DNA from 2 places in the Bacillus nitratireducens genome. Region 1 is predicted to be linked to the other one. Evidence: riboswitches for the same ligand, from Rfam matches in the RefSeq annotation. Region 1 holds a riboswitch; the other holds the start of a gene.
The links. A riboswitch is a leader RNA that binds a small molecule or an ion and turns the genes downstream of it on or off. The one in region 1 is predicted to bind FMN.
Positions count from the first base shown of each region.

Region 2: it holds a riboswitch for FMN, as region 1 does, so the genes downstream of both, Q3V31_RS03865 (ECF transporter S component) here and ribD (bifunctional diaminohydroxyphosphoribosylaminopyrimidine deaminase/5-amino-6-(5-phosphoribosylamino)uracil reductase RibD) in region 1, are expected to answer to the same signal.

Region 1 is NZ_JAUMJO010000002.1:56,698-61,880, reverse strand. Features, by position in the region: gene Q3V31_RS06610 (alpha/beta hydrolase) at 1-301, shown strand, start outside; gene Q3V31_RS06605 (YqkC family protein) at 312-557, opposite strand; gene Q3V31_RS06600 (CDGSH iron-sulfur domain-containing protein) at 697-903, shown strand; FMN riboswitch at 1,080-1,223, shown strand; gene ribD (bifunctional diaminohydroxyphosphoribosylaminopyrimidine deaminase/5-amino-6-(5-phosphoribosylamino)uracil reductase RibD) at 1,533-2,645, shown strand; gene ribE (riboflavin synthase) at 2,627-3,271, shown strand; gene ribBA (bifunctional 3,4-dihydroxy-2-butanone 4-phosphate synthase/GTP cyclohydrolase II) at 3,284-4,477, shown strand; gene ribH (6,7-dimethyl-8-ribityllumazine synthase) at 4,496-4,957, shown strand; gene Q3V31_RS06575 (hypothetical protein) at 4,988-5,183, opposite strand, start outside.
Region 2 is NZ_JAUMJO010000001.1:732,619-737,801, reverse strand. Features, by position in the region: gene resE (sensor histidine kinase ResE) at 1-519, shown strand, start outside; gene Q3V31_RS03880 (cob(I)yrinic acid a,c-diamide adenosyltransferase) at 655-1,236, shown strand; gene Q3V31_RS03875 (peptidoglycan DD-metalloendopeptidase family protein) at 1,321-1,935, shown strand; gene Q3V31_RS03870 (hypothetical protein) at 2,106-2,792, opposite strand; FMN riboswitch at 3,193-3,332, shown strand; gene Q3V31_RS03865 (ECF transporter S component) at 3,497-4,075, shown strand; gene Q3V31_RS03860 (ferredoxin) at 4,350-4,598, opposite strand; gene Q3V31_RS03855 (YpbB family protein) at 4,880-5,183, shown strand, end outside.

The DNA of each region.
Region 1 (5,183 bases):
ACCTTTAGCAAATGCTTTTTTAAAAGTGCGTGACGGTTATACGATTCGTGAAGTTTCACCAATCGATTGTATAAAAAACATTAACAATCCCGTTCTCTTTATTCATAGTAAAGATGACGATTATATTTTAGCTGATATGACGAAAGCGTTATATGAAGCGAAAGAAAATAATAAACAACTTTATATTGCAGAACACGGTGCACACGCTTGCTCTTATAACGAAAATAAAGAAGAATATGAAGCAGCCGTTGATCAATTTTTAAACTCATATGTAAAAGAAACAAAAAACAGGCTTGCATAAGCCTGTTTTTTTACTGCGCTAAAACGTCTGTAACTTGTTCCATGTTTTCAGAAATCCACTTTATTGCCTCATCTAGCGTCGGAAATTCCGTCGTTTGAAAGGTCACCTCATCTTGCAGTAACCAAACATCTTTCGGTTCTTGTCCTACACCTGCGATTGACCAATGAAGTAAACTATATGGATGATTATCATTCAAAAATGATGCCCACGTGCGCTCATTTGCAATATTTTGTAGTGTTCGTAATTTTTTATCCATCTTTCGTCACCTTACTCTAGTCAGTTATAAAAACTATTATAACACTCTCTTCTCTCTCAAACAAAGTGCTCTTTTTGTATTGTCAAGTACTCTCCCTGATTATATGATGAGATTAAGCGTTTGGGAAGGAGGGATTAGGTTGGCAAAAGTACAAATCAAAGTAAATGATAATGGCTCTTTTCGCGTTACAGGGGACGTGGAATTAGTTGACTCGCAAGGGAATGTATTCCCAGCAAAACCAGCATTTTCTTTATGTCGTTGTGGTTTATCGAAAAACATGCCTTATTGCGATGCTTCGCATAAAGGCAAATTCGAATCTGTTGTTAGAGCACCAGAGGCAGAATAGTTTTGTACGTAACATGCACATTTTTTGTGCATGTTTTTTCACTATTAACACCGTATACTTGCAACATTTCTACTGATTTTATCCCCATTCCTATTACATCTATTTTCACACAATTCTTCACATTCGAATATTTTTTACTTTGCTTTTTTCTTTTTTGTGCTATAATGTGAGCAAACAACATCCTTCGGGGTCGGGTGAAATTCCCAACCGGCGGTGATGAAGCGAGAGCTTCTAAGTCCGTGACCCGTTTTCAACTCGAAAACGGTGGATCTAGTGAAACTCTAGGGCCGACAGTATAGTCTGGATGGGAGAAGGATATGTTTTCTAGTAATTTTATATAGCGAATACACTTTTATTTCAGTATGCATATTTTTAAAGTTTCATTTTGAATCTTTATATATGTTTTATTTTGTATACTTATGTTTCTATACTGAAATAAAAAGATACGACTAGCGTTGAAAGAATTTGATATTTTGCTAGGTTTTTTCCTTATGCCAAAATATCAGTCATCGTTAGGTTTCTTTCCTATACTTTCGTATTCGAACTATATTTCTAGAAATCACGTCTCCCAAACCCCAAGGATTTTATATCCTTGGGGTTTTTTGATTTTTTCAGGAGAGGTGAAGAGAATGACTGATCAAGAATATATGGCGCTTGCCTTGCAGTTAGCACAAGGTACATCAGGACAGACCAGTCCAAACCCTATGGTTGGTGCCGTTATTGTTAAAGATGGAAAAATTGTTGGAATGGGTGCCCACATGTGTGCTGGTGAAGAACATGCTGAAGTTCATGCTCTTCACATGGCTGGTGAAAGAGCAAAAGGCGCTACTGTTTATGTAACACTTGAACCATGTAGCCATTTTGGAAAAACACCCCCTTGCTGTGAATTACTCATTGAAAAGGGAGTTCAGCGTGTTGTAATTGCTACTCTTGATTGCAATCCACTCGTTTCCGGCAATGGAAAAAGGAGATTGGAAGAAACTGGAATCGAGGTAACTACTGGTGTTCTTGAGGCGGAAGCCACTTTATTAAATCGATACTTTTTTCACTATATGAAAACGAAACGTCCCTTTGTAACAATAAAAACAGCAATGAGCTTAGATGGAAAAACAGCAACTGTAACCGGTGAAAGCCAGTGGATTACAGGCGAAGAAGCACGCGCTGATGTTCACCAATATCGTCATATGCATGATGCTATCCTAGTCGGTGTGAATACAGTTCTAACTGATAATCCACACTTAACAACACGAATTCCAAACGGAGGTAAACATCCTATACGCGTTATTTTAGATACCCACTTAAGAACGCCGCCATCTTCTCATGTCATAACAGATGGCTTAGCTCCGACATGGATTATTGTCGGTAAGGATGTAAACAAAGAGAAAATAGCGTCTTATGAATCTAACAATATAGCTGTATTCCAAATGAAAACACAGCAAATTGAAATACAAGATGTCCTATCCCTACTCGGTGAGAAACAAATTCTTTCTCTGTTCGTTGAAGGTGGTCAAACGGTGCATGCAAACTTCTTAAAAACAAATAGTTTTAATGAAATTGTGACCTATATAAGCCCAAAATTAATTGGCGGAAAAGATGCACCCACCTTATTTGGCGGAGCTGGTTTTTCGAAGTTACAAGATGCACTTTCCTTAACAATTCAAGAGATGAAACAAATCGGTAATGATATAAAAATTGTTGCAACCTTAAAAAGCGAGGTGACGGAATGTTTACAGGAATCGTAGAAGAGTTAGGAACGATATCAAGCATGACTCAAAGTGGTGAAGCAATGAAGCTAACTATTAACGCAAACCAAATTTTATCAGATGTCAAATTAGGCGATAGTATCGCAGTTAATGGCATTTGCTTAACGGTAACTACTTTTACGACTACTTCATTCACTGTCGACGCAATGCCTGAAACAATGAAAGCAACATCACTTCGTATGCTAAAGCCCAGTGCCAAAGTGAATTTAGAACGGGCGATGGCTGCAAATGGACGATTCGGTGGACATTTCGTCACCGGACATATCGATGGCATCGGTACGATTTTAACTAAAAAACAACATTACAATGCCATCTATTACAAAATAGCAATTTCTGATGAATTACTACGCTATTGTTTGCATAAAGGATCCGTTGCTGTTGATGGCACTAGCTTAACAATATTTGATATAGACGAATCTTCAATTACAATCTCACTCATCCCGCACACAGTAAGTGAATCTGTCATCGGAGAAAAAAAAGCCGGGGACATCGTAAACATTGAGTGTGACATGATTGGAAAATATATTGAACGCTTTATTTCAAAGCCCGCAAAAAGAACTGATTCAATGACCGAAAGCTTTTTACAAGAAAACGGATTTCTATAAGGGGGAAGCACAATGTTTCATCGTATTGAAGAAGCTCTAGAAGATTTAAAACAAGGAAAAGTCGTTATCGTATGTGATGATGAAAACCGAGAAAATGAAGGCGACTTTATTGCTTTAGCAGAGTACATTACACCAGAAACGATTAATTTTATGATTACACACGGTCGTGGTCTCGTTTGCGTACCAATTACGGAAGGGTACGCAAAACGTCTACAGTTAGAACCAATGGTTTCTCATAATACGGATTCACATCATACTGCTTTTACAGTAAGCATCGATCACGTTTCTACAACAACAGGCATTAGTGCTCATGAGCGCGCTACGACAATACAGGAATTATTAAATCCCGCATCTAAAGGAACTGATTTTAACCGCCCTGGACATATCTTTCCATTAATTGCGAAAGAAGGTGGTGTCCTTCGCCGCGCGGGTCATACAGAAGCTGCTGTCGATTTAGCAAAACTTTGCGGAGCTGAGCCAGCTGGCGTCATTTGCGAGATTATAAATGAAGATGGGACGATGGCACGTGTACCTGATTTACTAGAGTGCGCCAAACAATTTGATATAAAAATGATTACAATTGAAGATCTAATTGCTTATCGCCGCCATCATGAAACACTTGTGACGAGAGAAGTGGAAATTACATTACCTACAGATTTCGGCACTTTTCATGCAATTGGCTATTCTAACTCATTAGATATGAAAGAACATATCGCGCTCGTAAAAGGTGATATTTCAACAGGCGAACCTGTACTTGTACGCGTTCATTCAGAATGTTTAACAGGAGATGTATTTGGTTCGTGCCGCTGTGATTGCGGACCACAGCTACATGCTGCACTTGCTCAAATTGAGCGTGAAGGAAAAGGTGTTCTTCTCTACATGAGACAAGAAGGACGCGGCATTGGCCTTCTTAATAAGCTTCGTGCTTATAAGTTACAAGAAGAAGGGCTAGATACTGTAGAAGCAAATGAAAAGCTTGGGTTCCCAGCTGATCTTCGTGATTACGGTATTGGCGCTCAAATTTTAAAAGATTTAGGCTTACAAAGTTTACGATTATTAACGAATAATCCACGAAAAATTGCTGGCTTACAAGGTTACGATTTAGAAGTAACCGAGCGTGTACCGTTGCAAATGCCAACAAAAGAAGAAAATAAAACGTATTTACAAACGAAAGTAAGCAAATTAGGACATTTACTAAACTTATAATTAAGGGAGAGATAAATTATGGTATTCGAAGGTCATTTAGTTGGTACAGGATTAAAAGTTGGGGTTGTTGTTGGACGTTTTAATGAATTTATTACAAGCAAGTTACTTGGCGGTGCTTTAGACGGATTAAAGCGTCACGGTGTAGAAGAAAATGATATTGATGTTGCATGGGTTCCTGGTGCATTCGAAATTCCTTTAATCGCTAAAAAGATGGCTAGTAGCGGAAAGTATGATGCTGTTATTACATTAGGTACAGTAATTCGCGGTGCTACAACGCATTACGATTACGTTTGTAATGAAGTAGCAAAAGGTGTTGCCTCTTTATCACTACAAATGGACATTCCAGTTATTTTCGGTGTATTAACGACAGAAACAATTGAACAAGCGATTGAACGTGCAGGTACGAAAGCTGGTAATAAAGGATATGAATCGGCAGTTGCTGCAATTGAAATGGCTCACTTGTCAAAACAATGGGCCTAAAAAAATAAAAAAGAGGCTGCGGCCTCTTTTTTATTTTTTTACTTTTTTCCGTACATCTTTTATTAATTCATCCATCGATTTTCCTTCTGTTTTTATACGAAGAGCTTGTGCTGTTCTCCACACATTTTCTCTCTTTTTCGCTTCTTCTATAATAGAAATTTCCTTCCTCACTTCTTTTAAATCTTTTCCTTCTGTTTCAAGCCCAAAATGTTCAGCTTTTGTTCGA
Region 2 (5,183 bases), on a different contig from region 1:
AATGAATTATTAGATTTAGCTCGTATGGAAAGTGGTCACGTAGAGTTACATATTGGTGAATTAGATATTCATCCATTTGTCGAAAAAATTGGTCGTAAATTCCAAGGGATTGCAAAGGATAAAGAAGTTCAATTAACAGTTGATTTCCAAAGCCCAATTGAACAATATCCGTTTGATGCAGATCGTATGGAGCAGGTATTGACGAATTTAATTGATAATGCAATCCGTCATACAAATGCGGGTGGACATGTTACACTTGTAATTAATACAGAAAATAGTGGCCTTACTTTTGAAGTGCAGGATTCAGGTGCGGGTATTCCAGAAGAAGATATTCCGTTCTTGTTCGATCGGTTCTATAAAGCTGACAAAGCGAGAACGCGTGGGAAAAAGGTTGGAACTGGACTCGGACTTGCGATTGCTAAAAATATTGTTCAAGGTCATGATGGAAAGATTTCTGTATCGAGTGTCGTTGGAGAAGGAACTACATTCTCTGTATATTTACCAAATCGTATAATTTAGATATATATGTTTTTTAAAAGTGATAATGAATAAAAGCTCTACTGTTTTTTATTTTTTTGTAAGTTCAATTAAATAAAGAATGGTAGAGTTTTTTTCTTTAATAATCAGTATGAAAAAGAGAGGTGTCATAATGAAATGAAACTTTATACAAAAACAGGAGATAAAGGGGAAACGAGTGTAATAGGTGGCCGAGTAGATAAAGATCATATACGTGTAGAAGCTTATGGCACAATTGATGAGGCGAATTCTCATATCGGATACGCGCTGTCAAAATTGCAAGAGGAATGTTTTCGTGACATTTATAACGAGCTTGAAAATATTCAACATGAACTATTTGATTGTGGAGGAGATTTAGCAATAGTAGAGAAGAAAATCCCCTATAAAGTAACGATAGAGATGGTCGAGTATTTAGAGAGAAGAATTGATTCTTATACAGAAGAAGCGCCGCCATTAGAACGTTTTATTTTACCAGGTGGTAGCGAGGGATCAGCTGCAATACACATTGCACGTACAGTTATAAGAAGAGCAGAACGTTGTATAGTGTCATTGCAAAAAGAAGGAGAAACCAATGACATTGTTCTAAAGTATGTAAATAGGTTATCTGATTATTTGTTTGCGGTAGCTAGAGTAATAAATGCGCGTTTACAAGTGAAAGATGTGGAATATAACCGCAGTGCACTTGTTTTTCGCAATAAAAAAGAGAAGGAAGTGGAGTAATTCACTTCCTTTTTTTGTATACTTTCTTCTGTAATATCCCACAATAGAGAAGGTATGACGGTTATTAGAAAACGGAGGATGTATATGAAAGCGTTAAAATGTGGCGTGGTGATATTGAGTATATTATTTTCATCTCAATTACATGTTTACGCTGAAGAGAATCAGTGGATATGGCCTGTTGATGGGCAGGTAAGTGATTATTTTGGGACAAGACATGGGAAACACTATGGTATTGATATAGCTGCGTCCATTGGAACGCCTGTTGCAGCTATTCAAAATGGTAAGGTGACAAAGTCTTATTTTTCAAGTAGTTATGGAAATGTTGTGTTTATTAAACATGGAGAATATGAGGCTGTTTATGCGCATTTAAATAAGAGATATGTAGTTCAAGGGGATAATATTTCAAAAGGAGAGCGAATTGGAGAGGTAGGGAATACAGGAGAATCGCGAGGAGCGCATTTGCATTTAGAAGTGCATCAAGGAAGATGGACGATGGAGAAAAGGAATGCGATGAATCCGTTGCTTGTTTTAAATGAACAAAGAAATCAAGTCGTGTCATCATCATTATATGTTGTACAAAAAGGTGATACTTTAGTTAGTATTGCTCGGAGATTTAGTATGACAGTTGAGGAAATCAAAGTGAAAAATGGATTACAACAAGAGCGAATCTATCCGAACCAACAACTATACGTTAAGTAAAGGAAACTTCCCGAAGTATAACTTTTGAATAGATTTTTAAGAATATGATAGTAAATGAATTTATATCGACGTTTCGACAAGAAATGTTGACTTAGCAATAACATACGAAGATAAGAGTAACCTATTCCTAATGAAAAACCGTCCCAAAAAATCTTTTGGGACGGTTTCTTTTACCAAAAAATAAAGACACATATAAATCCAGAAATAGCTAAGTAGCTATATAAGTAAAAGACTTTTGTTCTTGTTTTTTCTTTTGTCCGAAATAGTACGATACTTGGTTCGATTAGACCAATTGTAAGACAAAGTAAACCAAGAAGCATAAAGCCAATTGAAAGAGAATACAGGGCGATTTGTGGTGCTTGAAATGGAATCATCCATTTTAATAAAAATGCAATAAGTGCAGTGTAACAAATGCTACCGATGTATTTATTCAATGGTGTATTAGAACGGAAACCAGGAAGTTTCTTGGAAAAAGGACGGGAAACAACTTCAATTTGTAAAGATGTATGTTCTTCAATTATTTTTTGAGCTTCTTTTCCTTTTTGGAAAAGGGATAAAATCCAGTTTCGCTCACCTTGGAAAATAAATTGAGAAGTTGTTAAATAGTGATCAACTTTTACCTTATTCCAACTCTTCCATGGATGACGCTCACACAATTTTAATTTACTTTCTGTTTTTTTATCGTACTGATAAATACTTATGCCATCTTGGTCAAAAGTAGCGTAGTATGTCTCTCTTGAGAATGTGCCTAGATCAATTGGACAGTAGAAAAGTAATTCTTTTTTCAAATAAAAGTATTCTTTTCTTAAGTTCTTTTTCATTGCTTCTCGAATAGAGTGTCTTTTATCTTTCTTCATGACATTTCCTCCATAACTCAGAAAATGTTCTTATCTTAACAATTCAACATCTTATCACTTTTAACGATATATGACTAGGGGGATTCATAAGAGAAATACCGAATTATAAAGTGAAACTTTAATCAGTGGGGGTTTTTTCCATCCCCCACTGATTATTAGTTGAACCAATCGGGCTTTTACGGGCAGCCCGACTCCTGCCTAACTTCCTCGCATTCGCCGAATTTCGAGGTGGGAGTCTTACTGCCCGTTAATGCGGGATAAAAAATATGGGTTATATTGTAAAATATATTGATTGTATTTTTTGTTATATAAAGTTAATAACTTATTTTTAATAAGTTACACTTTTTTTGTTCACAATACGATCATGTTGTTGTATAATGAAGTGGAAAATAGAATATCGGTCTATCTTCGGGGCAGGGTGAAAATCCCGACCGGCGGTGATGAACAGTTAATAATTTCGTTCTAAGCCCGCGAGCCGTTAAGGCAGGATTTGGTGTGATTCCAAAGCCGACAGTATAGTCTGGATGGGAGAAGATGGAGGTTCAAGCGTTCAAAAAAGATAAGTATTTGAACGTCTGTTTGATGTGCCTTAAAACTCTCCCTTTGTGTAAATCGCAAAGGGGTTTTTTCGTTCTATGAAAAAATAGGCATAGCAGAACCTTTCCACTTTCCATGAGAAGATCGATGGAAAAGGAGAGAGAAAGATGAAACAAAAAAACAGTGTAGTGCAGATGGTGAGTGTAGCGATGCTAAGTAGTATTGCGTATTTACTAATGATGTTGGATTTTCCATTCCCAGGGCTTCCGCCATTTTTAAAAATTGATTTTAGTGATGTGCCAGCTTTAATTGCGGCGATTATTTTTGGACCGATTGCAGGAGTAATTGTAGAAGCGATAAAAAATATTTTACATTACGGGATTCAAGGAAGCTTAACGGGAGTGCCAGTTGGAGAAATTGCAAACTTTATTGCAGGATGTTTATTTATTGGACCAGCAGCTTTCTTATTTAGAAAGTATCGTACTGTAAAGAGTTTAACTACAGGATTAATGCTAGGGACAATTACAATGGCGTTAATCATGAGTGTATTAAACTACATCATCATATTCCCAGCTTACACTTGGTTTTTAAATTCACCAGCTATGTCTAGTGATGCTATAAAAACAACTGTTGTAACGGCAATCTTACCATTTAATTTGATTAAAGGAATTGTAGTGACAATTGTATTTGTAGCGTTGTTCTCACGCCTGAAAGTATGGGTGTTTGCAAAAATGAATAATGCATAAAATATAAAGTGAAACTTTAATCAGTGGGGGCTTTGTTCATCTCCCACTGATTATTAGCCTTCACCAATCGGGCATTTACGGGCAGCCCGCCCCTCACCTAACTTCTTTGCTTTCGTTGAATTTTGAGGTAGGGGTCTTACTGCCCGCAAATAGCGGGATAAAAAAACCATTAGTAGTATGGACTACTAATGTTTTTTTATTAAATAGAATGAAAATAGAAAACAAAAAATACCCCTCATCCATATGAGGGGCATTTTTTGAAGTTAATAAAAGACTATTCGAATTTTAAAGAGTCGCCATCAAATGATTCGTCAGCAACTTTAATTGAGTCAGTTGGACAGCCTTCGAATGCATCCATCATATCTTCAATTAATACATCTGGAATTTCAACAATACCTTGGTTATCGTCTAATGTTACAAATGCAATACCTTCATCATCATAGTCATAAATGTCTGGTGCAGCAGCGCCACAAGCACCACATGCAATACAAGTATCTTTATCAACGATTGTATATTTTGCCATCTTTTTTCCCTCCTAATAATATGTATGTGAAAAGTTCGTCAAAAAATTATAACCTTATTGTAAAACGGTTTTTAAAACTTTTCAACATAAAATTATAATGATAATGCTTATCAATTAGGGTGTCAACTTGTTTTTGAATAATTTCATAAGATTTTCAAAATACTTAAATGTTATTTCGTTTGATACAATAGAATATATACAAGCATGTAGTGTGAATATGATAAGTTAAATGCGATCGTATTGAAAAAGGAATGAAGTTAGACTGAAAGGTGGAAGCGGTAATGCAGCTACAATATACTTTATTATATTGTTTAAAACAATTGAATGGTGAAAGAACCGTTTCTTCGATTTATTATTTGTTAAAAGGAAAGAGATCGTCGCAAACATTACAAGATGGGAATATGTTTCAAATTTCTTTTTTGTTTGGGATTTATAAATCATTAAATAGAGCTGATTATGATCAAGAAGTTGCCAAGTTGTTACAGACGGATTTAGTTCAATCTATAGATGATAATACATACGTGTTAACGACTGCGGGTATCATGCAATTAAACAAATGGGAAGATGAATTTGCCTTTCCGACGT